DNA from 4 places in the Pseudomonas sp. DTU_2021_1001937_2_SI_NGA_ILE_001 genome. Region 2 is predicted to be linked to each of the others. Evidence: predicted binding sites of a transcription regulator. Region 2 holds the regulator's gene; each other region holds the start of a gene.
The links. Region 2 encodes FliA, which starts transcription of late flagellar genes. Its sites were predicted from a motif close to CTAAAGTTTNNNNNNNNNNNGCCGNTAA; they were not measured.

Region 1 (5,709 bases), 2.4 Mb from region 2:
CCGGCGCCCAGCGTGCCGCCAGCTCCTTGAGCGTGGAGACGTCCAGGTTGCGGTAGTGGAAGTAGTTCTCCAGGGTCGGCATGTGCCGGTACAGGAAACGGCGGTCCTGGCAGATGCTGTTGCCGCAGATCGGCGAGCTGCGCTCCGGCACCCACTGGCGGATGAACGCCAGGGTCATGGCCTCGGCCTGCGCCATGTCGATGGTGCTCTCGCGCACCCGCTGGGTCAGCCCGGAACCGCCATGCTGACGGGTGTTCCATTCGTCCATGCCGGCGAGGATTTCGTCGCTCTGGTGCACGGCGATCACCGGCCCCTCGGCCAGGGTGTTGAGTTCGCTGTCGGTGATGATGGTGGCCATCTCGATGATGACGTCGTTGTCTGGATCCAGGCCGGTCATTTCCAGGTCGATCCAGATCAGGTTGCTCTTGCTTTGCATATATCGGCTCCTCAGCACAGGCGCGCAGTTTAGCCCAGCCCCGGCATGCTAGTATCGCGCGTTCGAGCTTATTCACCGGGAATCCCATGGCCAAACGCCAACTCAATCGCCGCCAGAACTGGCGCATCGAAAAGATCCAGGGCGAGCGTGCCGCGCGCGCCGCCAAACGCGAATCCCAGGCCCTGGAGATTCTCGAAGGCGGCGACCTGGGCCCGGAAGAGTTCGGCCTGGTGATCGCTCACTTCGGCGTACAGGTCGAGGTCGAAGCCCAGGACGGCGAGCACCGCGGCCAGACCTACCGCTGCTACCTGCGGGCCAACCTGCCAGCGCTGGTCACCGGCGACAAGGTGGTATGGCGGGCCGGCAACCAGGGCACCGGCGTCATCGTCGCGCAACTGCCACGCAGCACCGAGCTGTGCCGCCCGGACTCACGCGGGCTGCTCAAGCCGGTGGCGGCCAACGTCGACCTGATCGTCATCGTCTTCGCGCCCATGCCCGAGCCGCATGCCAACCTCATCGACCGCTACCTGGTGGCGGCCGAGCATGCCGGCATTCACCCCCTGCTGCTGCTCAACAAGGCCGACCTGATCGACGAACGCAACGGTCCGGGCCTTGAAGATCTGCTCTCGGTGTATCGCGGCCTGGGTTACCCGGTGCTGGAGGTCTCGGCCCACCAGGGCGACGGCATGCAGCAGTTGCAACAGCGCCTGGATGGCCAGGTCAGCGTATTTGTCGGCCAGTCCGGGGTCGGCAAGTCGTCGCTGGTCAACAGCCTGCTGCCCGAGGTGGGCACCCGCGTAGGGCCGCTGTCGGAGTTTTCCGGGCAAGGCACGCACACCACCACCACGGCGCGGCTGTTCCACTTCCCCGGCGGGGGCGACCTGATCGACTCACCGGGCATCCGCGAATTCGGCCTGGTTCACGTCAGCCGCGACGACGTCGAGGCCGGTTTCATCGAGTTCAGGGACCTGCTCGGCACCTGCCGCTTCCGCGACTGCAAGCACGACCGCGAGCCGGGCTGTGCGCTGCTCAAGGCCCTTGAAGAGGGCCGCATCCACCCACAGCGCATGCACAGCTATCGCTCGATCCTGGCCAGCCTGCCGCAAGACGAATACTGAAAATGCAAAGGCCGCACCGGTGAAGGGTGCGGCCTTTGTCATGCGGCGACCGGGCGATTACTGAGCGGAACCCGGCGGCTTGAGCGGACCCTGATCGAAGATATTGACTCGCTCGCGCAACTCGCGTGGCTGCACCACGTTCGATTGCGCGGCGCCCGGCTGCGCTGCCGCCGGGGCTGCGGGAGCCGCCGCACCGGGCGCCGCAGGCGTGGCGGGAGCGGGTTTGGCAGGCTCTGCGCTGCCCTGGCCACCTTCGATGCGCTGCTGAGCCTTCTTGGTCAGCACGACGATATCGATGCGACGGTTGATCGGGTTCAGCGGGTGGTCGCGGTCGAACAGCGCCGAAGACGCGAAACCCACCACCCGAGCCACCTGCCCTTCCGGGTAAGTGCCGGCGATCAAGGCACGGCGCGCGGCGTTGGCACGGTTGGCCGACAGCTCCCAGTTACCGAACTCGCCATTACCCACGTAAGGCTTGGCATCGGTATGGCCGCTGACACTGATCTTGTTCGGCACCTGCTTGATGGTGTCGGCCAAGGTCAGCAGGATGTCCTCGAAGTACGGCTTCAAGCGTGCGCTGCCCGAGTCGAACATCGGCCGGTTGTCGGCGTCGACGATCTGGATCCGTAGGCCGTCCGGAGTGATCTCCAGCAGAATCTGGTCCTTGAACTTCTGCAGCTCAGGACTTTGCTCGATCTTGGTCTGCAGCTCCTGCAGCAGCATTTCCAGACGTTCCTGCTCCACCTGCTCGGCCTTGGCCTCGGCGGTGTCGGATTCGATCGGCACGGTGTCCGGGCTGGGGGTGCTTTTTACCTCGGGGTTGAGGGTCTGGTTCGGCGACATCTCCGGCGAGCCGCCAAGGTCGATGACATAAGGCGAGCCACTGTCGCTGAAGCCGACCGGGTCCTTGAAGTAACCGGCAATGGCCACCAGTTGCTCGGGCGTCGCGGACGACAGCAGCCAGAGCACCAGGAAGAACGCCATCATCGCCGTGGCAAAGTCGGCGAAGGCGATCTTCCAGGCGCCACCGTGGTGTCCGCCGCCGAAGCGCTTTACGCGCTTGACGATAATCGGCTGGTTATTTTCCATGGCTTAGCGACCGCGTACTGCTTGCTCCAGCTCGCTGAAGCTGGGTCGGTGAGCGGGGTACAGAACCTTGCGGCCGAACTCGACGGCCAGCGAAGGCGGCATGCCGGAAGCCGAGGCCACCAGGGCAGCCTTGATCGACTCGTAGACGTTCATCTCTTCCTTGGCGTCGTGGGCCAGGCACTGCGCCAGAGGACCGAAGAAACCGTAGGCCGCGATGATACCGAAGAAGGTACCCACCAGTGCCGCCGCCACGTGCTGACCGATCGCGGCCTTGTCGCCGTCCCCGAGCATGGCCATGGTGATCACGATACCCAGTACCGCCGCGACGATACCGAAACCGGGCATACCGTCGGCGATGCCGGTCACGGCATGGGAAGGATGCTCCAGCTCTTCCTTCATGCTCAGCAGTTCCATGTCGAACAGGCCTTCGAGCTCGTGGGGCGCCATGTTGCCGGACGACATGATGCGCAGGTAATCGCAGATGTACGCGGTCATGCGGTCGTCCTTGAGCACACCGGGGTACTTGGCGAAGATCGGGCTGGAGGCGGGCTCTTCGATATCCCCTTCGATGGCCATCATGCCTTCGCGGCGGCTCTTGTTGAGAATTTCATAGACCAGGCCCAGCACCTCGAGGTAATAGGCGTGCGTGAAGCGCGAACTGAACATCTTCAGCGACTTCTTGAACACGTGCATGGTCATATAGCCAGGGTTGGCCTGAATGAAGGCCCCCAGGGCGGCACCGCCGATGATGACGATTTCGAACGGCTGAAACAGGGCCGCCAGATGACCGTGGGATAGCACGTATCCGCCGAGAACACTCGCGAAAACGACAATGATGCCGATGATTTTAGCCATAGGTAAAAAATACTTGTTGAGTCGGGTTCAGGGACAGGTGCGGCGGATCAGGGCGCTGCTGTTCTTCTTATCGGCCTCGGTGAGCCAGACTATAGGCCTGATCGAATGAAAAACCTGTTTCGCTTTCGAAACGGGGTGTAACAATACACTACGCACTGAGCTCTTAGGTTTTATACGAAAAGTCGGCGAGCGAAGGTCAGGCAAGGCAAAAGCAGGCGAGGAAGCGGAGTTTACTGGAGTAAATGAGCATTCCGAGCTGTTTTTAACGCAGCATGGCCGAGCGCAGGCACTTTTCGTACAAAACCTGATACGTACAAACCAGGGCTGCACGCGCTCAATACAAAGGTCTTCCGTATGCCTTCTGCAAGCCACACGACGTTACCTAGACCCCGGACACTGGACGCCTGGGTCAAGCAGCTGGATGACCTGGCGCTGCCGGTGCCGCAGATCAACCACACCCATGTGCGCGCCGCACTCAACGACAGCCGCCGCTCGCTGCGCGACATCGCCGACATGATGCACGAGAGCCCGGCCCTGGTGCTGAGCGTGCTGCGCGAAGCCAACCAGCACACCCACGGCATCACCGAGCCGGCGGAAAGCCTTGAGGTCGCGCTCAACCGCCTGGGCCTGAGCAAGACCGAGATGCTGCTCAACCGCCTGCCAGCCAAGCCGCTGCAAGAGATTCCCCAGGCCTACCGGCAACTGATCCTGATCAGCCAGCACGCCACGCAACAGGCCAACGGCCTGTTCGCCAGTCGCCTGGCGCGCCTCTGGCAGGACATCCACCTGGGCAGCCTGTTGTTCCTGGCCCCTCTGTGGCCGATGGCCCTGGCCCATCCCAAGCTTCTCGAGGAGTGGGAGCTACGCGTGATCCATCAGGGCGAGTCGAGTCGCACCGTCGAACAGGAACTGTTCGGCGTCAAGCTGCTCGACCTGTGCCTGGCCCTGGCGCACGCCTGGCGCCTGCCGATGTGGGTGACCCGCGGCTACACGGTGCTGATCGAAGAACGCCGCGAATGGGTCAAGGCCCTGCGCATTGCCCGGGAGAACCACGACCCGCTGCAACAGCAGCGTGACCTTGACGCCAACCCGGACCTGCAACGCTGGTTCAACCAGCCAGCCAATACGGTGCTGATGGGCAATGGCCTTGCCCTGGCGGCGCAACAGGCCTGGAACAGCCCGCACTGCCTGCGCTGGCAACTGCTCAGCAGCCTGTACCTGCAGCAGTCACTGGACGATGTGCAGCAGCAGGCCCACCAGAATGCCGCCAGCAGCGCGCGCCAGCATGCCGCCCCCGGCCTATGGCATCCGGCCGAAGCCTTGTTGTGGCCCTGGTCGTTCCGGCGCATCCCCAGCGGGCATGAACCGGCCGCAGCACCGTCGACCGAAGACCTGCAACGCTGGCGCACACTGTGCGCCGAGCTGCTGGTCGAGCCGAGCCCCTTCAATAACGCCATGGGCCTGCTCAGCACCGCACGGGACGCGATGGTCGCCGTGGGCATGCAACGCCTGATGCTGCTGATGCCCGACAAGAACACCGGCACCCTGCGGGTGCATCAGATGGCCGGGCTGGGCAAGGAAAACGCCGCGCTGCAATTTCCGATCAGCCAGAGCAAGGTACTGGAAAGGCTGCTGGCGCAACCCACCCAGTTGCGCCTGACGCCCGCCAACCATGCGCAGTTTTCCGCCTTATTGCCGCCGATCCTCAAGACCCTGTTCAAGGGCCACCACAGCCTGATCCGCTCCCTGAGCTGCAACGGCAAGGTGTTGATCCTGGCGATCGCCGACCAGGGCGGCAACCCCATGTCGGAAGTGACCGTGCAGGCGTTCGGCAAGACCGTGCAGTGCATTGAGCGGGCGCTGACCAACTTCACCCGCCAGAAGAGCGCCGGCAAGCCCGCCGGCGAATGAGCGGCGCGCAGCGTCCTGTCGCTGCGCAGCAGTTTTCCCGACGGGGCTGGGCTACAATCTTCGCCTTTCGTTCATGAGGAAGGCTGAAATGTCCGTGTTCACCGACTTGCCGCTGGTCATCGAACCCAGCGACCTGCACGCACGTCTCGATGCCCCGGAGTTGATCCTGGTGGACCTGACCAACCCCGCACGCTTCGAGGCCGGTCATATTCCCGGCGCACACTTCATCGAACCCAAGCGCACCCAGCTGGGCCAGCCTCCGGCACCGGGCCTGGCCCCGGCGCTCACCGATCTTGAACG
Region 2 (5,709 bases):
ATTACCTGGTGCTGGCCACCACCAGCCAGAAGCAGGTGCTCACCGCGGCCTACCACAGCTACAAACGCTGTGGCCTGGCCGGTTGCATCCTGACCAAGCTGGACGAGACCGCCAGCCTTGGCGAAGTGTTGAGCCTGGCAATCGCTCACGAATTGCCAGTGGCCTATCTGACCGATGGGCCGAGGATTCCTGACGACCTGCATCTGCCGCGGCGTCACCAGCTGGTGAGCCGTGCGGTCAGCGTGCAGCTGCAGGATGAACCCAGTGAGGAGGCGATGGCGGACATGTTCGCCGACCTCTATCACACCCCCGGCAAGCGAGTGGGGTAAACGATGGAAAATAAAGAAAAGCGTCTGCATCGCTGGTCTGCCAGGCATTGTTCGACACGGAACGTGCAGCCCGTAATGTGGTTTCGGTCCAAGCATGACAAGGTAAAGAAATAACATGGGCAGCATGCATCCTGTACAGGTTATCGCCGTGACCGGCGGCAAAGGTGGCGTGGGCAAGACCAACGTTTCGGTGAACCTCTCACTGGCGCTGGCCGAGCTTGGGCGCCGTGTCATGCTGCTCGATGCCGACCTTGGCCTGGCCAACGTCGATGTCCTGCTGGGCCTGACGCCCAAACGCACGCTGGCCGATGTGATCGAAGGCCGCTGTGAGCTGCGCGATGTGCTCTTGCAGGGCCCGGGTGGGGTGCGCATCGTGCCGGCCGCCTCGGGCACGCAGAGCATGGTGCACCTGGCCCCGGCCCAGCATGCCGGGCTGATCCAGGCATTCAGCGAAATCGGCGACAACCTCGACGTGCTGGTCATCGATACCGCCGCGGGCATCGGCGACTCGGTGGTGAGCTTCGTGCGCGCCGCCCAGGAGGTGCTGCTGGTGGTCTGCGACGAGCCTACCTCGATCACCGACGCCTACGCGCTGATCAAACTGCTCAATCGTGACTACGGCATGAACCGTTTCCGGGTCCTGGCCAACATGGCGCAGACACCGCAGGAAGGGCGCAACCTGTTTGCCAAGCTGACCAAGGTCACTGACCGCTTCCTCGACGTGGCCCTGCAGTACGTCGGTGCCGTGCCCTATGACGAATGCGTGCGCAAGGCGGTACAGAAGCAGCGTGCGGTCTACGAGGCCTTCCCGCGCTCCAAGTGTGCGCTGGCTTTCAAGGCCATCGCCCAGAAGGTCGACACCTGGCCACTGCCTGCCAACCCGCGCGGGCATCTCGAGTTCTTCGTCGAGCGACTTGTTCACCAGACCAGCGCAGCAGGACCGGTCCAATGACAGCAAGCGGCTATCAGATGTACAGCAAGGCGTCACGCAACTCACAGTACGAACTGATCGAGCGTTACGCACCCTTGGTCAAGCGCATCGCCTATCACCTGCTGGCGCGTCTGCCTGCCAGTGTGCAGGTCGAGGACCTGATCCAGGCCGGCATGATCGGCCTGCTGGAAGTCTCGACCAAATACGACTCCAGCAAAGGGGCCAGTTTCGAGACCTACGCCGGCATCCGCATCCGTGGCGCGATGCTCGACGAGGTGCGCAAAGGCGACTGGGCACCGCGTTCCGTGCACCGCAATACACGTATGGTCAGTGATGCAATACGTGCAATTGAGGCAAGAACGGGTCGCGACGCTAAAGATCATGAAGTTGCTGCCGAACTCCAGTTAAGTCTTGATGATTATTACGCTATCTTGAACGACACCTTGGGTAGCCGGCTGTTCAGTTTCGACGACCTGCTGCAGGATGGCGAACATGACGGGCTGCATGAGGATGGCGCCAGCGGTTCGCTGGAGCCCTCCCGAGATCTCGAGGATGAACGCTTCCAGAATGCCTTGGCCGATGCCATTGCCAATCTTCCGGAGCGTGAGCGATTGGTGCTGGCGTTGTACTATGACGAGGAACTGAACCTCAAAGAGATCGGGGAGGTCCTGGGGGTCAGTGAATCGCGAGTCAGCCAGTTGCACAGCCAGTGTGCAGCGCGTCTGCGGGGGCGTCTGGGGGAATGGCGCGCGCGTTGAGGCGCTCGCGGTTTTCTCTGGTTTCAGACCGGCTGCATCAGGTTAGGCAAGCATCCAGACAAGGCAGGAGCCTGTCAGTCGACTCCGTGAGGGGGGCTGCGGGCGTCTTGTGCGTGTCCTGATACTTGGCTGTCAGGGGTGTGGTCGAAGATGGGCTGTATTCGTATTGAGTGAACAGCGGGTCCGGGGAGCGGGCCCGTTAAAGACTGCTTGGAGGTCGAATTGGACAAGAACATGAAAATCCTCATCGTTGATGACTTTTCAACGATGCGGCGGATCATAAAAAACCTGTTGCGTGACTTGGGGTTCACCAACACGTCGGAAGCCGATGACGGCCTGACCGCGCTGCCTATGTTGCAGAGTGGTGCGTTCGATTTTCTGGTGACCGACTGGAACATGCCGGGCATGACCGGGATCGAGCTGCTGCGCAATGTCCGTCAGGACGAGCGCCTGAAGAACATCCCTGTGCTGATGGTGACTGCCGAGGCCAAGCGTGAGCAGATCATCGAGGCCGCCCAGGCCGGTGTGAACGGTTATGTGGTCAAGCCCTTCACGGCGCAAGTCCTGCAAGAAAAGATCGAAAAGATCTTCGAGCGCGTCAATAGCTGATTGCATGCCGCGAGGGTGCTATGGATAACAAAGATTCACTGGGTGACTTCGAGTCGACCCTGAAAAGACATGCGCAAGAACTCGTCGCCAGCCTCGAAAAGGGCCGGTTCGGCGATGCCGTGCAACTGATCCATGAACTCAACCAGACTCGCGACCGTGGCTTGTACCAGGAAGTCGGCAAATTGACGCGCGAGCTGCACAGCGCGATCGTCAATTTCCACATCGATCCGCACATGCCGCAAGCCGAAGAAGTGTCCCAGATCACGGATGCCACCGAGCGTCTGTCGTATGTTGTGAGGCTGACCGAAGGGGCTGCCAACCGCACCATGGACCTGGTGGAGCAGAGCGCGCCGATGATGAATGGCCTCAGCGATGAAGCCAAGGTGCTGCGCGCCGACTGGGGTCGCTTCATGCGCCGCGAGATCGGTGCCGAAGAGTTCCGGGACCTGGCGCGTCGCGTCGATGTGTTCCTGACTCGAGCCGAGCAGGACAGCCATGCGGTCGCGGGCAACCTCAATGACATTCTGCTGGCCCAGGACTACCAGGACCTGACCGGCCAGGTGATCAAGCGGGTCACGCAACTGGTCACTGAAGTTGAAAGCAATCTGCTGAAGCTGGTGCTGATGGCCAGCCATGTCGATCGTTTCGCTGGCATCGAGCACGATCACGAAGCCATGCAGGCAGAAAAAGATCCGAAAAAACATACCGCTCAGGGTGAAGGTCCGCAGATTCATGCCGATAAACGTGAAGATGTCGTTTCCGGGCAGGATGACGTGGACGACTTGCTATCGAGTCTTGGCTTCTAAGGTCAATTGACGGTCAATTTTAGGGAGCACCCCCCATGAGCTTCGGCGCCGATGAAGAGATCCTTCAGGATTTTCTGGTAGAGGCCGGCGAGATTCTAGAGCAACTGTCCGAGCAGTTGGTCGAGCTGGAAAGTCGACCGGACGATGCGGATTTGCTCAATGCAATTTTTCGCGGTTTTCACACTGTAAAAGGGGGCGCCGGCTTCCTCCAGCTGCATGAGCTGGTGGAATGCTGTCACATCGCCGAGAACGTGTTCGACATCCTGCGCAAGGGCGAACGACGCGTTAACGCAGAGCTGATGGACGTGGTGCTTGAAGCCCTGGATACCGTCAACAGCATGTTCGGTCAGGTGCGTGAGCGCACCGACATCACCCCGGCTACCCCAGAGTTGCTGCAGGCACTTGCGCGCCTCGCCGAACCCGAGTCGGCTGACGCGCCTGCTGCACCCGCACCTGTCGCCGCGCCCGAGCCGGTCAGCGAGCCGACGCCGGTCGCCGAGGCTGTCGAGGCCACTGCCGACGACAGCGACCTGATTACCGAGGCTGAATTCGATCAGTTGCTCGATGCACTGCACGGCCCGGCAGGCGATGCCGCGGCAGCCGCACCCGCACCAGCCGCCCCAGCGGGCGCGGTAGAAAGCGACGAGATCACCGACCACGAATTCGAAGCCTTGCTCGACCAGCTGCATGGCAAGGGCAATTTCGATGCCGGCAAGGCCACAGCGGCGTCCGCGCCGAGTGCCCCGCCAGCAGCGTCGGCCGCTGCTGCGCCGGGCGGTGACGAAATCACCGACGACGAATTCGAAGCGCTGCTCGACCAGTTGCATGGCAAGGGTTCCTTCGACGGCGGTGTTGCCGCCCAGGCACCGACGGTGACGGCCGCCGCGCCGACCGCCAGTGCGGCGGCTTCCGACGAGATCACCGATCACGAATTCGAAAACCTGCTCGACGAGCTGCACGGCAAGGGTAAGTTCGAGCCAGCCGCCGTCAGCGGTGCGGCCGTGGCGGCGCCTGCTGCCGCCGCTGCCAAAGCGGAAGCACCCGCACCGGCTCCCGCTCCCGCTCCGGCGGCCAAGCCTGCGCCGGCCCCGGCGGCCCGTGCCGCAGCACCTGCCGCACCTGCTGCGCCTGCACCGGCAGCGGCCAAACCGGCTGCCGCTCCGGCGGGCGAGAAACCGGTGGCCTCCGAAGCGGAAACCACCGTACGGGTCGACACCGCGCGCCTCGACGAGATCATGAACATGGTCGGCGAGCTGGTGCTGGTGCGTAACCGTCTGGTGCGCCTGGGGCTCAACAGCGGTGACGAGGCCATGTCCAAGGCGGTGTCCAACCTGGATGTGGTAACCGCCGACCTGCAGACTGCGGTGATGAAGACCCGCATGCAGCCGATCAAAAAGGTCTTCGGGCGCTTCCCGCGCCTGGTTCGCGACCTGGCTCGCCAGCTCAAGAAGGAAATCAACCTGGAGCTGGTCGGTGAAGAGACCGACCTCGACAAGAACCTCGTCGAGGCGCTGGCCGATCCGCTGGTCCACTTGGTGCGTAACGCCGTCGACCACGGTGTCGAGATGCCGGACGAGCGCGAAGCCGCTGGCAAGTCGCGCAGTGGCCGGGTGGTGCTGTCCGCCGAGCAGGAAGGTGATCACATCCTGTTGTCGATCTCCGACGATGGCAAGGGCATGGACCCGGCGGTGCTGCGCGCCATCGCGGTCAAGCGCGGGGTCATGGACAAGGATGCCGCCGACCGTCTGAGCGACACCGACTGCTACAACCTGATCTTCGCCCCGGGTTTCTCGACCAAGAGCGAGATTTCCGATATCTCGGGTCGTGGCGTGGGCATGGACGTGGTCAAGACCAAGATTTCCCAGCTCAACGGTTCGATCAACATCTACTCGACCAAGGGCCAGGGTTCGAAGATCGTCATCAAGGTGCCGCTGACCCTGGCGATCATGCCGACGCTGATGGTGATGCTCGCCGACCAGGCGTTCGCCTTCCCGCTGGTCAACGTCAACGAGATCTTCCACCTCGACCTGTCGACCACCAACGTGGTGGACGGCCAGGAAGTGGTCATCGTGCGCGACAAGGCGCTGCCGCTGTTCTACCTCAAGCGTTGGCTGATCAAGTCGGCGTCCTTCGAGGAGCAGCACGAAGGCCATGTGGTGATCCTCTCGGTGGGTACCCAGCGCATCGGCTTCGTGGTCGACCAGCTGGTCGGTCAGGAAGAGGTGGTCATCAAGCCGCTGGGCAAAATGCTGCAGGGCACGCCGGGCATGTCGGGT
Region 3 (5,709 bases), 200 kb from region 2:
GATGTTGCGCAAGAAGGGTGTGGTGGGCAAATTCGTCGAATTCTATGGCGACGGCCTGGCCGAGCTGCCCCTGGCCGACCGCGCCACCATCGCCAACATGGCGCCGGAATATGGCGCCACCTGCGGTTTCTTCCCGGTGGACGACGTGACCCTGGACTACCTGCGCCTGTCCGGCCGCCCCGCCGAAACCGTCGAGCTGGTCGAGGCCTACTGCAAGGCCCAGGGCCTGTGGCGCCTGCCGGGCCAGGAGCCGGTGTTCACCGACACCTTGGAACTGGACATGGGTGAAGTACAGGCCAGCCTGGCCGGCCCCAAGCGTCCGCAAGACCGCGTCCCCCTGCCCCAGGTCGCCAAGGCCTTCGAAGATTTCCTGGGCCTGCAGGTCAAGCCGGCGCAGGTCGAAGAAGGTCGCCTGGAGAGCGAAGGCGGTGGCGGTGTGGCAGTGGGTAATGCCGAGCTGGTATCGGGTGAAGCCGAATATGAATACAACGGCCAGAGCTACCGGTTGAAGAACGGTGCGGTGGTCATCGCGGCCATCACTTCCTGCACCAACACCTCCAACCCCAGCGTGATGATGGCTGCTGGCCTGCTGGCCAAGAAAGCGGTGGAAAAGGGCCTGCAACGCAAGCCCTGGGTGAAGAGTTCGCTGGCACCCGGCTCCAAGGTGGTCACCGACTACTACCGCGCCGCCGGGCTGACCCCTTACCTCGACAAGCTCGGCTTCGACCTGGTCGGCTACGGCTGCACCACCTGCATCGGCAACTCCGGCCCGCTGCTGGAGCCCATCGAGAAGGCCATCCAGCGCTCGGACCTGACCGTCGCCTCGGTGCTGTCGGGCAACCGCAACTTCGAAGGCCGCGTGCATCCGCTGGTCAAGACCAACTGGCTGGCCTCCCCGCCCCTGGTGGTCGCCTACGCCCTGGCCGGCAATGTACGGGTCGACCTGAGCCGCGATCCCCTCGGTGAAGGCAGCGACGGCCAGCCGGTGTACCTGCGCGATATCTGGCCGAGCCAACAGGAGATCGCCGAGGCGGTCAGCCAGGTCGACACCGCGATGTTCCGCAAGGAGTATGCGGAGGTCTTCGCCGGCGACGAGCAATGGCAGGCCATCGAAGTACCGCAAGCCGCCACTTATGTCTGGCAGGACGACTCCACCTACATCCAGAACCCGCCGTTCTTCGCAGACGTGGCCGGCCCGCTGCCGGTGATCGAGGACATCCGCGAGGCGCGCATTCTCGCCCTGCTCGGCGACTCGGTGACCACCGACCACATTTCCCCGGCTGGCAACATCAAGGCCGACAGCCCGGCGGGCCGCTACCTGCGCGAGAAGGGTGTGGAGCCCAAGGACTTCAACTCCTATGGGTCGCGACGCGGCAACCACGAGGTGATGATGCGCGGTACCTTCGCCAACATCCGCATTCGCAACGAAATGCTCGGCGGCGAGGAAGGCGGCTACACCCTGCATGTGCCCAGCGACGAAAAACTGCCGATCTTCGATGCCTCGATGCGCTACCAGCAGGAAGGCACGCCCCTGGTGATCGTCGCCGGGCAGGAGTACGGCACCGGTTCCAGCCGCGACTGGGCGGCCAAGGGCACCAACCTGTTGGGGGTCAAGGCGGTGATCGCCGAGAGCTTCGAGCGTATCCACCGCTCCAATCTGGTGGGCATGGGCGTGCTGCCGTTGCAGTTCAAGGCGCCGCATGACCGCAAGAGCCTGGGGCTGACCGGGCGCGAAATCCTGAGCATCAAGGGGCTGACCCAGGCCGAGCTGCGCCCCGGTATGGACCTGACCCTGAACATTCGCTTCGAGGACGGCCGCCAGCAGGACATCGAACTGCTGTGCCGCATCGACACCCTCAATGAAGTGGAGTACTTCAAGGCCGGTGGCATCCTGCACTACGTGCTGCGCCAGCTGATCGCCGCCTGACGGCGCGATGGCTGGCAGGGCTTTAGCCGCAATACTGTTCGCTTAAGCGGTATGTGGCCGGTGGGAGCGGCTTTAGCCGCGAAAGCGCCAGGAAATTCAGTGCATCTGTTGTGAACAGGCGGTCGCTTCGCGGCTGAAGCCGCTCCTACCCGGCCTAACTGACCAGTATTGGCTTTAGCCGCAATACTGTTCGCTCCAACAAAAGCCGATGGGGGTGTGCAACGCGGTCCGTGATCTGAGCGGACTGGAAAATCTCCGTGCCGACGCCGGGCCTGCCTCGTAAGATGCAGGCCCGCGCCGTCGCCAGGAGACCACCTTGAATTCACCCCGCTGGAGCGCCCTGGCCCTTCTACTGCTTGGCTATGCCATGGCCCTGCATGCGGGGCAGCCGAGTCTGGCGACACTCTTTCCCATGGCATTGCTGGCAGTGGCCGGTGCGGCCGTGCGGGCACATCGGCCAGGCCTCGTTCGCAGGCTGGGCCATGGCCTGTTCGTGGTCACCGCCCTGGGGCTGGCGTTGCACCTGTGGCCGGGCTTCAACAGCGCGTCGATCATGCCCGAGGGCGCTTCCAGCCCCGGCGCGCAGCCTTTCATCACGCACCTGAACCTCGACAAGCCGCTCATCGGTCTGTGGCTGCTGCTGGCCTGCCCGTGGCTCTTCCAGCGCGCCATCGACTCGTCCTGGCGGCGCTCGCTGTCGATCGCTCTGGGCACCTCCACGCTGTGCCTGACCCTGGCCTGCGTCATGGGCGTAACGGCCTGGGCCCCGAAATGGCCGGACTACGCCTGGTTGTGGTTGGCCAACAACCTGCTGCTGGTGGTCATCACCGAAGAGCTGCTGTTTCGCGGCTATCTTCAGGGCGCCTTGCAAAGCGCGCTGCAACATCGCTGTCACAATCGAGCCCTGGGGCGCATACTGCCCATCGCCATCACGGCCCTGCTGTTCGGCCTGGCCCATGCCGGAGGGGGCTGGGCCTGGGTAATGCTGGCGGGGCTGGCCGGCGTGGGCTACGGATTGGCCTGGAACCAGGGCGGGCCATGGGCTGCCATCGGTGCGCATTTCCTGCTCAACCTGGTGCATTTCAGCCTGTTCGCCTACCCCATGCTGAATCGATAAGTCTTGACCCACGGCAACGTTTGCGTGACAAGACCGTGATCGACCGCTCAATTTTTCCGGCAGGATGCCGATAACGCAGCCAAGCCTATCTGGATCGAAGGACCGAAAAGCCATGCGCAACAACCAGCCCGTCACTCAACGTGAGCGAACCGTCGCCGCCGATCAGCGGCTGATCTCCACCACCGACACCAAGGGCGTGATCACCTATTGCAACGAAGCCTTCCAGGAAATCAGCGGCTTCACCCAGCAGGAACTGCTCAAGTCCCCGCACAACCTGGTACGCCACCCCGACGTACCGGCCGCGGTGTTCGAGCACATGTGGAGCACGTTGAAGGCCGGTCAGCCGTGGATGGGCATCGTCAAGAACCGCTGCAAGAACGGCGACCATTACTGGGTCAACGCCTACGTCACGCCGATCCTGGAAAGCGGCAAGGTGGTGGGCTACGAGTCGGTGCGGGTCAAGCCAACCAGCGAACAGGTGCGCCGCGCCCAGGCGCTGTATGCGCGCATCAACGCCGGCAAGCCCGCCGTGCCAAGGCGCGACAAATGGCTGCCGGTGCTGCAGGACTGGCTGCCGTTCATCCTGGTCAGCCAGGTCGGTTTCCTGATCGGCGCCTGGCTCGACTCGCATTGGGGCTTCATCTGCGCCGCCGCTCTCTCGGTACCACTGGGCTTGCTGGGCTTGAGCTGGCAGCAACGCGGCATCAAGCGCTTGCTGCGCCTGGCCGAGCAGACCACCTCCGACGCGCTGATCGCGCAGATGTACACCGACAGCCGCGGCCCCCAGGCGCGCCTGGAGATGTCGATCCTCAGCCAGGATGCGCGCCTTAAGACCTGTCTGACCCGCCTGCAGGACACCGCCGAGCACCTCAACATCCAAGCTCGCCAGTCCAACGACCTGGCCAATGCCAGCTCTGCGGGCCTGGAGCGTCAGCGTGTGGAAACCGAGCAGGTGGCCGCCGCGATCAACCAGATGGCCGCCACCACTCAACAGGTGGCCAGCCACGTGCAGAGCGCCGCCAGTGCCACCCAGCAGGCCAACGAGCTGACCCGTCGGGGTCGCGACATTGCCGGGGAGACCCGCGACGCGATCCAGCGGCTGTCCACCGCCGTTGGTGAAACCGGCCTGACCGTGACCCAGCTGGCCAAGGACAGCGACGAGATCGGCGGCGTGGTGGATGTGATCAAGGGCATCGCCGACCAGACCAACCTGCTGGCCCTCAACGCCGCCATCGAAGCCGCCCGCGCCGGTGAAATGGGCCGCGGTTTTGCCGTGGTGGCCGACGAAGTACGCCAGCTGGCACAACGCACCAGCGAATCGACCGGGCAGATCCACGGGCTGATCGCCAAGCTGCAGCAGACCGCCAACAACGCCGTGCAGACCATGGATGCCGGCCATCGCCAGGCCGAAGAAGGCGTGGCCCGGGTGCTGGAAGCGGACCAGGCGTTGGTGGGCATCAGCGAGGCGGTGGCCAACATCACCGACATGGCCACGCAGATCGCCGCCGCCACCGACCAACAGACCTCGGTCGCCGATGAAATCAGCCAGAACATCGCCAACATCGCCCAGCTCGCGGACCAGACCGCCGACGGCGCCCAGCGCTCGGCTCAGCTCAGTGCCGAGCTGACCCATACGGCCAATTCGCAATACTCGCTGGTGGAGCGGTTCAACCGCTGAAAGACTGGCTCATGAAGAACCCCGCCTGGCGGGGTTTTTTATTGGGCGAATGACATACCGAACTCAACAAGTAGGAACATTCCTTACTTTCACCCTTCACCGAAGAATTTCCTTCACGATCATTGACAACCTCACCACCCCCCTATTACTTGCAGCGCATTGAACGTCAAATGAGCTGGCACTTCCATGCACCTTCACCAACAGCAACTAACAAGCCTTCAACTGAATAGTGTGAACAGCCCCCATCATCCATGTGCGTGACAGACAATATGTCAATGGACGCGTGATCTTTCTCATTTTCGGAAAAATGCCGAACAGCCTTCACCGAACACACGGCCTCGATAGTAAAACACCCTAGTGGCGTTGAAAGCTCCCGAACCGACGCAGGACCAACTTGAATAAACCAGCCGGTGCCAGCCAAAACTTGCACTGAAAGTACCCCTGCTTAACCACAAGAGTCGATATGGAAGATAAACCGCAACCTGGCGATGCCTCCTCGGCATTGCGTCCTGAACCCACGCCTCACGAAGCGGCCGAGCGCCTCGCCGGCATCCCCTCGCACTGGCTGGGCCTGCCGGACATTTCGGGCAGTCTCAAGGCACCTCAGGTCTGTCACGTCGCGCCGCAGGCAATCACTGCACAACAGGCCAACGTCGGGGTCACGGTCGAGATTCCGGGCTCGCCGCAACTGCGCCCCGAAGACGTCCTGGTGTTCTGCTGGGGCGGCCATGAAAGCTCCAGCACCTTGCACCATGTCACGGGCGATCACACGGTGGTGCGGCGCCTGTGCCTGGCCTACCCGTTGATCGAAACGCCCGAGTACGGGCCCTTGCAGCTGTATTACCGGATCTACCGCGCCGGGCAGTTGATTGGCACCTCACCCACGCTGAATGTCTGCGTACTTCCCCCGGACGCCTGAAACAGCAAAGCCCCCGCCGCGTGGACGGCAAGGGCTGCGTTGCAGTAAACGGCCTCAGAACGCCAGGC
Region 4 (5,709 bases), 2.5 Mb from region 2:
GTTCCTGCCGCAGGCTAATGTCTATAGGCCGCGAGTTTGATCCCGACTTAATCTAGTGTCAAACCTAAGTTATTGAATAATAAGTGAAATTAAATCTGAATAAGAATGTTTGAGTTCTGCATCTTGAGCCTAAGTAATTGAATTACAGGCATAAAAAAACCGGACATTGTCCGGTTTCGTGATTCAGGCGTGATTTACGCGGCAGAAAATTCTGCGGGGTAGGCCAGTGCGGCCTGAGTGGTCTGCAGCTCGGTCAGCGTTTCGCGCACCACTTCCTTGGCCAGGCAAGCGCACTTGCCGCATTGAGTGCCTACACCCAGGGTCTGGCGGATATCGCGGTAACTGCAGCAGCCTTCGAAGATCGCTTCGCGAATCTGACCGTCAGTGACACCTTGGCAAAGGCAAACATACATAAACTTGGGACCGTCTCTGTGTGATGCGTGTTGCCGAGGAGACTAATCGTAATGAGAATGCTTGTCAAAATTGTTTTTGATCGGCATGCGAGGATTCGATGAGCGGTTCAACCTCGCGACAGGATGGGCTTCAAAAGGCTGCGCCGCCACTCGGCGGCGCAGGCGCAGCGACACGGTCAGTCGTCGTAGTCGTGCCAGCCGCCCATCTCTTTCCAGCGGTTGACGATTCCGCAGAACAGCTCGGCGGTCTTCTCGGTGTCGTAGCGCGCCGAGTGTGCTTCGCGGCCATCAAAGTCGATGCCGGCCGCCTGGCACGCCTTGGCCAGCACGGTCTGACCATAGGCCAGACCAGCCAGGGTCGCGGTGTCGAAGCTGGAGAAGGGGTGGAAAGGGTTGCGCTTCATGTCCATGCGCGCCACGGCGGCGTTCAGGAAGCCCAGGTCGAAGCTGGCGTTGTGGCCGACCAGCACCGCACGTTTGCAGCCATTGGCTTTCAGGGCCTTGCGTACGCCACGGAAAATGTCGGTGAGTGCAGTTTCCTCGCTCACCGCCATGCGCAACGGATGGTCCAGCTTGATGCCGGTGAACTCCAGAGCCGCCGGCTCGATATTGGCGCCCTCGAAAGGCTCGACGCGGAAAAAATACGAGTGCTCCGGAAATACGAAGCCCTTTTCGTCCATGCCAATGGTCACGGCGGCGATTTCCAGCAATGCGTCGGTCGCGGCGTTGAACCCGCCGGTTTCGACATCGACCACCACTGGCAGATAGCCGCGAAAGCGCGCTGCCATGGGGTGGCGGGCGCCGCCGCCACCTTGCAGGTCCAGGTCTTCGTCGTACTGATCTTCACTCACGCCTGATTCTCCAGCAGGCGCCAGCGCAGTTTTTCACCAGCGCGCAGCGGAATGACAGTCTGTTCGCCGAAAGGCAGGCTGGCCGGAGCCGTCCACTCTTCGCGCACCAGGGTGATAGTGTCCTGGTTTGCCGGTAGGCCGTAGAACGCCGGACCATGCAGGCTGGCGAAACCTTCCAGTTTGTCCAGCGCATTGCGCTGTTCGAAGGCTTCGGCATACAGCTCGATCGCCGCATAGGCGGTATAGCAGCCGGCACAGCCGCAGGCGGCTTCCTTGGCGTGCTGGGCATGCGGTGCCGAATCTGTACCCAGGAAGAATTTGCCGCTGTCGCCGGTGGCGGCGTCGAGCAGTGCAACCTGATGCGTGTTGCGCTTGAGGATCGGCAGGCAATAGAAATGCGGACGAATACCACCCACCAGCATGTGATTGCGGTTATACAGCAAGTGGTGCGCGGTGATGGTCGCCGCGACGTTACTGCTGGCCTGGTTGACGAACTGCACCGCATCGCCTGTCGTGATGTGTTCGAACACCACCTTCAATTGCGGGAAACGCTCCACGACGCGGCTCAGTTGTTCATCGATGAACAGCTTCTCGCGATCGAAGACGTCAATCTCGCTACGGGTGACTTCACCATGTACCAGCAGCAGCATGCCCACTTCGGCCATGGCTTCCAGCGCCGGGAAAATCTTCTCCAGGCTGGTTACGCCGGAGTCGGAGTTGGTCGTCGCACCGGCAGGGTAGAGCTTGGCGGCGTGGACGAAACCGCTGGCCTTGGCAGCGCGGATATCCTCGGGGCTGGTGTGGTCAGTGAGGTAGAGCACCATCAGCGGCTCGAAACGGCTGCCTGCCGGGCGCGCGGCCAGGATGCGCTGGCGATAGGCATCGGCCTGCTGGGCGTTACGTACCGGAGGCACCAGGTTAGGCATGATGATGGCGCGGGCGAAGGTGCGGGCGACGTCGGCGACGGTGTGGGGCAGTACGGCTCCATCACGGAGATGGATGTGCCAGTCGTCGGGACGCAAAAGGGTCAGGCGGTCGGACATGGGGGATTCCAGGCGGTTCGAACTCGCCGGAATGCTACCGGAAAAGACCGTCTCAGGCACTCGCTATCAAGTTTTGTAGGAAGTTACCGATAGATTGGCTGTAGGTGGGTATTTTTTGTTTTGCGGTCATTTTTTTACGTGGAGCCTCCCGTGCGCCAGCGATATCTAGCCCTGATCAGCCTGTTCGCCAGCCTCCCAGCGATGGCCGTGAACTTCCAGACCCGTCTGGAAAAAGTCGAATGGAAAGTCGAGGGCGATCAGTTCGAGTGTCGTCTGAGCCAGCCGATCACCGATTTCGGTGCCGGTGAATTCGTGCGTCGTGCCGGCGAGCAGGCGACCTTCCGTCTGAAGGCCGCCTACAACGTGATGGGCAGTGGCTCGGCGACCCTGCTGGCGGCGGCCGCCCCCTGGCAGCCCGGACGTGGTGACCTGAATCTGGGGTCGGTACGGGTAAGCAATGGCGAGATTCCGTTCAACACCTCCCAGGCCCAGGCCGGACGCCTGATCAACGGCTTGCTCGAAGGGCGCAGCCCGGTGATTCGTCACTATGTGCGCGACGGTGGCGGCAACATGGAAGTCCGCCTGCTGCCGGCGCGCTTTCGCGAAGCCTTCGGCGAGTACCAGAGCTGCACGGCCAAGCTGCTGCCGATGAACTTCGATCAGATCAAACAAGCGGAAGTCGGGTTCCCAGGGGGCGGTATCGATCTGGACGCCCAGGCCAAGGCGCGCCTGGACAACATCCTGGCGTATATGAAAGCCGATCCGACGGTCAATCACGTCGAACTCGATGGCCATTCGGATAACAGTGGCAACCGCCTGACCAACCGCGACCTGTCCCGTCGTCGTGCGCTGGCGGTCATGGATTACCTCAAGGCCAATGGCGTGCCGGAAGAGCAGATCACTCTACGTTTTCATGGCGAGCGCTATCCACTGGTCCCCAACACCAACAACGCCAACCGGGCACGTAACCGGCGGGTGAACGTGCATCTGGAGCGCGTGGCGCCGACCGAGCGGCCGGCCCCTGCGACCCCCGCCGAGGCTGCGCCTGCCGCAGCACCCGTTTCGGCCCCCGCGCCTGCGCCGACTGCCAGCGGCGCGGCGGCGGCGGCCAAGACTTCCTGACCTCCCGGCGGTACACGGCTGTCGCCTGGAGGTCACAAGCTGTCGCGCTACTGTAAATCTCCGGCTTTGAGGGGTAGAATCAGCGGTTTTCCGTACAACCCCGTGGAGTGATGGCATGGCGGACGTAAACAAGGTCGTACTGGCGTATTCCGGTGGTCTGGATACCTCGGTGATCCTGAAGTGGCTGCAAGATACCTACAACTGCGAAGTGGTGACCTTCACCGCTGACCTGGGACAGGGCGAAGAGGTCGAACCGGCTCGCGCCAAGGCCCAGGCCATGGGTGTCAAAGAGATCTACATCGACGATCTGCGCGAAGAGTTCGTGCGCGACTTCGTCTACCCGATGTTCCGTGCCAATACCGTCTACGAAGGTGAGTACCTGCTGGGTACTTCGATCGCCCGTCCGCTGATCGCCAAGCGCCTGATCGAAATCGCCAACGAGACCGGTGCTGACGCCATTTCCCATGGCGCGACCGGCAAAGGTAACGACCAGGTGCGTTTCGAACTGGGTGCCTACGCACTCAAGCCTGGCGTCAAGGTCATTGCACCATGGCGTGAATGGGACCTGCTGTCGCGCGAGAAGCTGATGGACTACGCCGAGAAGCACGCGATCCCGATCGAGCGCCATGGCAAGAAGAAGTCGCCTTACTCCATGGATGCCAACCTGCTGCACATCTCTTATGAGGGCGGCGTGCTGGAAGACACCTGGACCGAGCACGAAGAAGACATGTGGCGCTGGACCAAGTCGCCAGAAGCCGCGCCGAACACGCCGACCTACATCGAACTGACCTACCGCGCCGGTGACATCGTGGCCATCGACGGCAAGGACATGACGCCTGCCCAGGTGCTGACCGAACTCAACCGCATCGGTGGCGAAAACGGCATCGGCCGTCTGGATATCGTCGAGAACCGTTACGTGGGCATGAAGTCCCGTGGCTGCTACGAGACCCCTGGCGGCACCATAATGCTCAAGGCTCACCGTGCCATCGAGTCCATCACCCTGGACCGCGAAGTCGCTCACCTGAAAGACGAGCTGATGCCCAAGTACGCCAGCCTGATCTACACCGGCTACTGGTGGAGCCCAGAGCGTCTGATGCTGCAACAGATGATCGACGCTTCCCAGGCCCACGTGAACGGCGTGGTACGCCTGAAACTGTACAAGGGCAACGTGATCGTGGTGGGGCGCAAGTCCGACGACTCGCTGTTCGATGCCAACATCGCGACCTTCGAGGAAGATGGCGGCGCCTACGACCAGGCCGATGCGGCTGGCTTCATCAAGCTCAACGCCCTGCGCATGCGTATCGCGGCGAACAAGAACCGCAAGTTCTTCTGATTGCCGCTGCCGATGCAGCCCCGAGCGGGGCTGCATTTGCGGGGGGCATCCAGCCGTCGCTATCTCTCCTGGCCGCCGCTTTTCGTCCCATTCATGCGTTTTCTTGAGGCCCTGGGTGTCTTGTGCCCTGTGGCGCCATAGCGTGCGCTGTCCTCTTGGGTGCAGAGCGGGTTGGCTTGTGCCACGTCCTTCAAGTCGCGCAAGGTCAGCTTGTACCGCTTGAGCAGCGCCAGCAATTTTTCTTCGAATTCAAGCAGCCTGGAAAGTTGCTCGTTATGGGCAAGTCGTTCGAGCTTTTCCTGCTGCCGTTTCAGGGCATGTTCCAAATCACGGAACTCTTTTAACTTCGACATGGTAGTTCCATTCAGTTGAGCGTTGGATGCGTGTGGTTGTACCGAGATGTAAGGGGGTCACCATGCTCTTCGAGCATTTTGAAACCGGACACAGGGCAACTTTAGACTTGCCTGCACGCGTTGCGTATCTATCAGGAATCAACAGAGCGGGCCGGTGAGTGTCTAACTGATTATCGACTATCAGGTTTTGCAAGTTCCTAATAGCTCGATAGTTTAAGTACCGTGTTTGCGTTTACTTTTCCCACATTAACCTGTGCCATTTCGGTTTTTCTCGGGGGCTTTTGCGGCGGCGCTGCCAGGGCGAGGGGCATACAGCACCCTGGGATTGAAATTGAGCGTGAGGAAGAACAGCGTCACCAGCGCTGACGGAAAACCGATCAGGAACCAGATGTAGACCTCTCGGCTGCCGGCATCCAGATGCGGCAGCACAGTGGCTGCCGAGGCCTCCGAGAGCGCGGCAAACAGGGCGATGACAGTGATGGGTTGGGTGATGCAAGTGAGGTTGGTCATGAGCCTTCTCGCAGAACGATCGTGTGGTGAGGCCGCCGCAGGGCGCCTTGGGCGCGTGTCTTCAGAAGCCTTCGGCTGCGACAT

Region 1: motA (flagellar motor stator protein MotA) is a predicted target of FliA. The motif match lies at 3,566-3,593, and genes of this name have one in related genera.
Region 3: RRX38_RS07205 (methyl-accepting chemotaxis protein) is a predicted target of FliA. The motif match lies at 3,091-3,118, and genes of this name have one in related genera.
Region 4: RRX38_RS22065 (flagellar protein MotY) is a predicted target of FliA. The motif match lies at 2,373-2,400, and genes of this name have one in related genera.

What each region holds. Positions count from the first base shown of each region.
Region 1 is NZ_CP135971.1:4,331,136-4,336,844, reverse strand. It holds gene orn (oligoribonuclease) at 1-436, opposite strand, end outside; gene rsgA (small ribosomal subunit biogenesis GTPase RsgA) at 523-1,554, shown strand; gene motB (flagellar motor protein MotB) at 1,612-2,643, opposite strand; gene motA (flagellar motor stator protein MotA) at 2,647-3,498, opposite strand; gene RRX38_RS18755 (HDOD domain-containing protein) at 3,853-5,409, shown strand; gene RRX38_RS18750 (rhodanese-like domain-containing protein) at 5,498-5,709, shown strand, end outside.
Region 2 is NZ_CP135971.1:1,943,087-1,948,795, reverse strand. It holds gene flhF (flagellar biosynthesis protein FlhF) at 1-329, shown strand, start outside; gene fleN (flagellar synthesis regulator FleN) at 445-1,281, shown strand; gene fliA (RNA polymerase sigma factor FliA) at 1,278-2,018, shown strand; gene RRX38_RS08110 (chemotaxis response regulator CheY) at 2,253-2,627, shown strand; gene RRX38_RS08105 (protein phosphatase CheZ) at 2,648-3,433, shown strand; gene RRX38_RS08100 (chemotaxis protein CheA) at 3,469-5,709, shown strand, end outside.
Region 3 is NZ_CP135971.1:1,741,064-1,746,772, forward strand. It holds gene acnA (aconitate hydratase AcnA) at 1-1,927, shown strand, start outside; gene RRX38_RS07200 (CPBP family intramembrane glutamic endopeptidase) at 2,295-3,044, shown strand; gene RRX38_RS07205 (methyl-accepting chemotaxis protein) at 3,157-4,722, shown strand; gene RRX38_RS07210 (hypothetical protein) at 5,186-5,641, shown strand; gene RRX38_RS07215 (autotransporter outer membrane beta-barrel domain-containing protein) at 5,696-5,709, opposite strand, start outside.
Region 4 is NZ_CP135971.1:5,037,130-5,042,838, forward strand. It holds gene RRX38_RS22050 (bacterioferritin-associated ferredoxin) at 195-413, opposite strand; gene rnt (ribonuclease T) at 590-1,201, opposite strand; gene pyrC (dihydroorotase) at 1,261-2,307, opposite strand; gene RRX38_RS22065 (flagellar protein MotY) at 2,458-3,429, shown strand; gene RRX38_RS22070 (argininosuccinate synthase) at 3,545-4,762, shown strand; gene RRX38_RS22075 (hypothetical protein) at 4,822-5,115, opposite strand; partial or broken gene RRX38_RS22080 (hypothetical protein) at 5,419-5,625, opposite strand.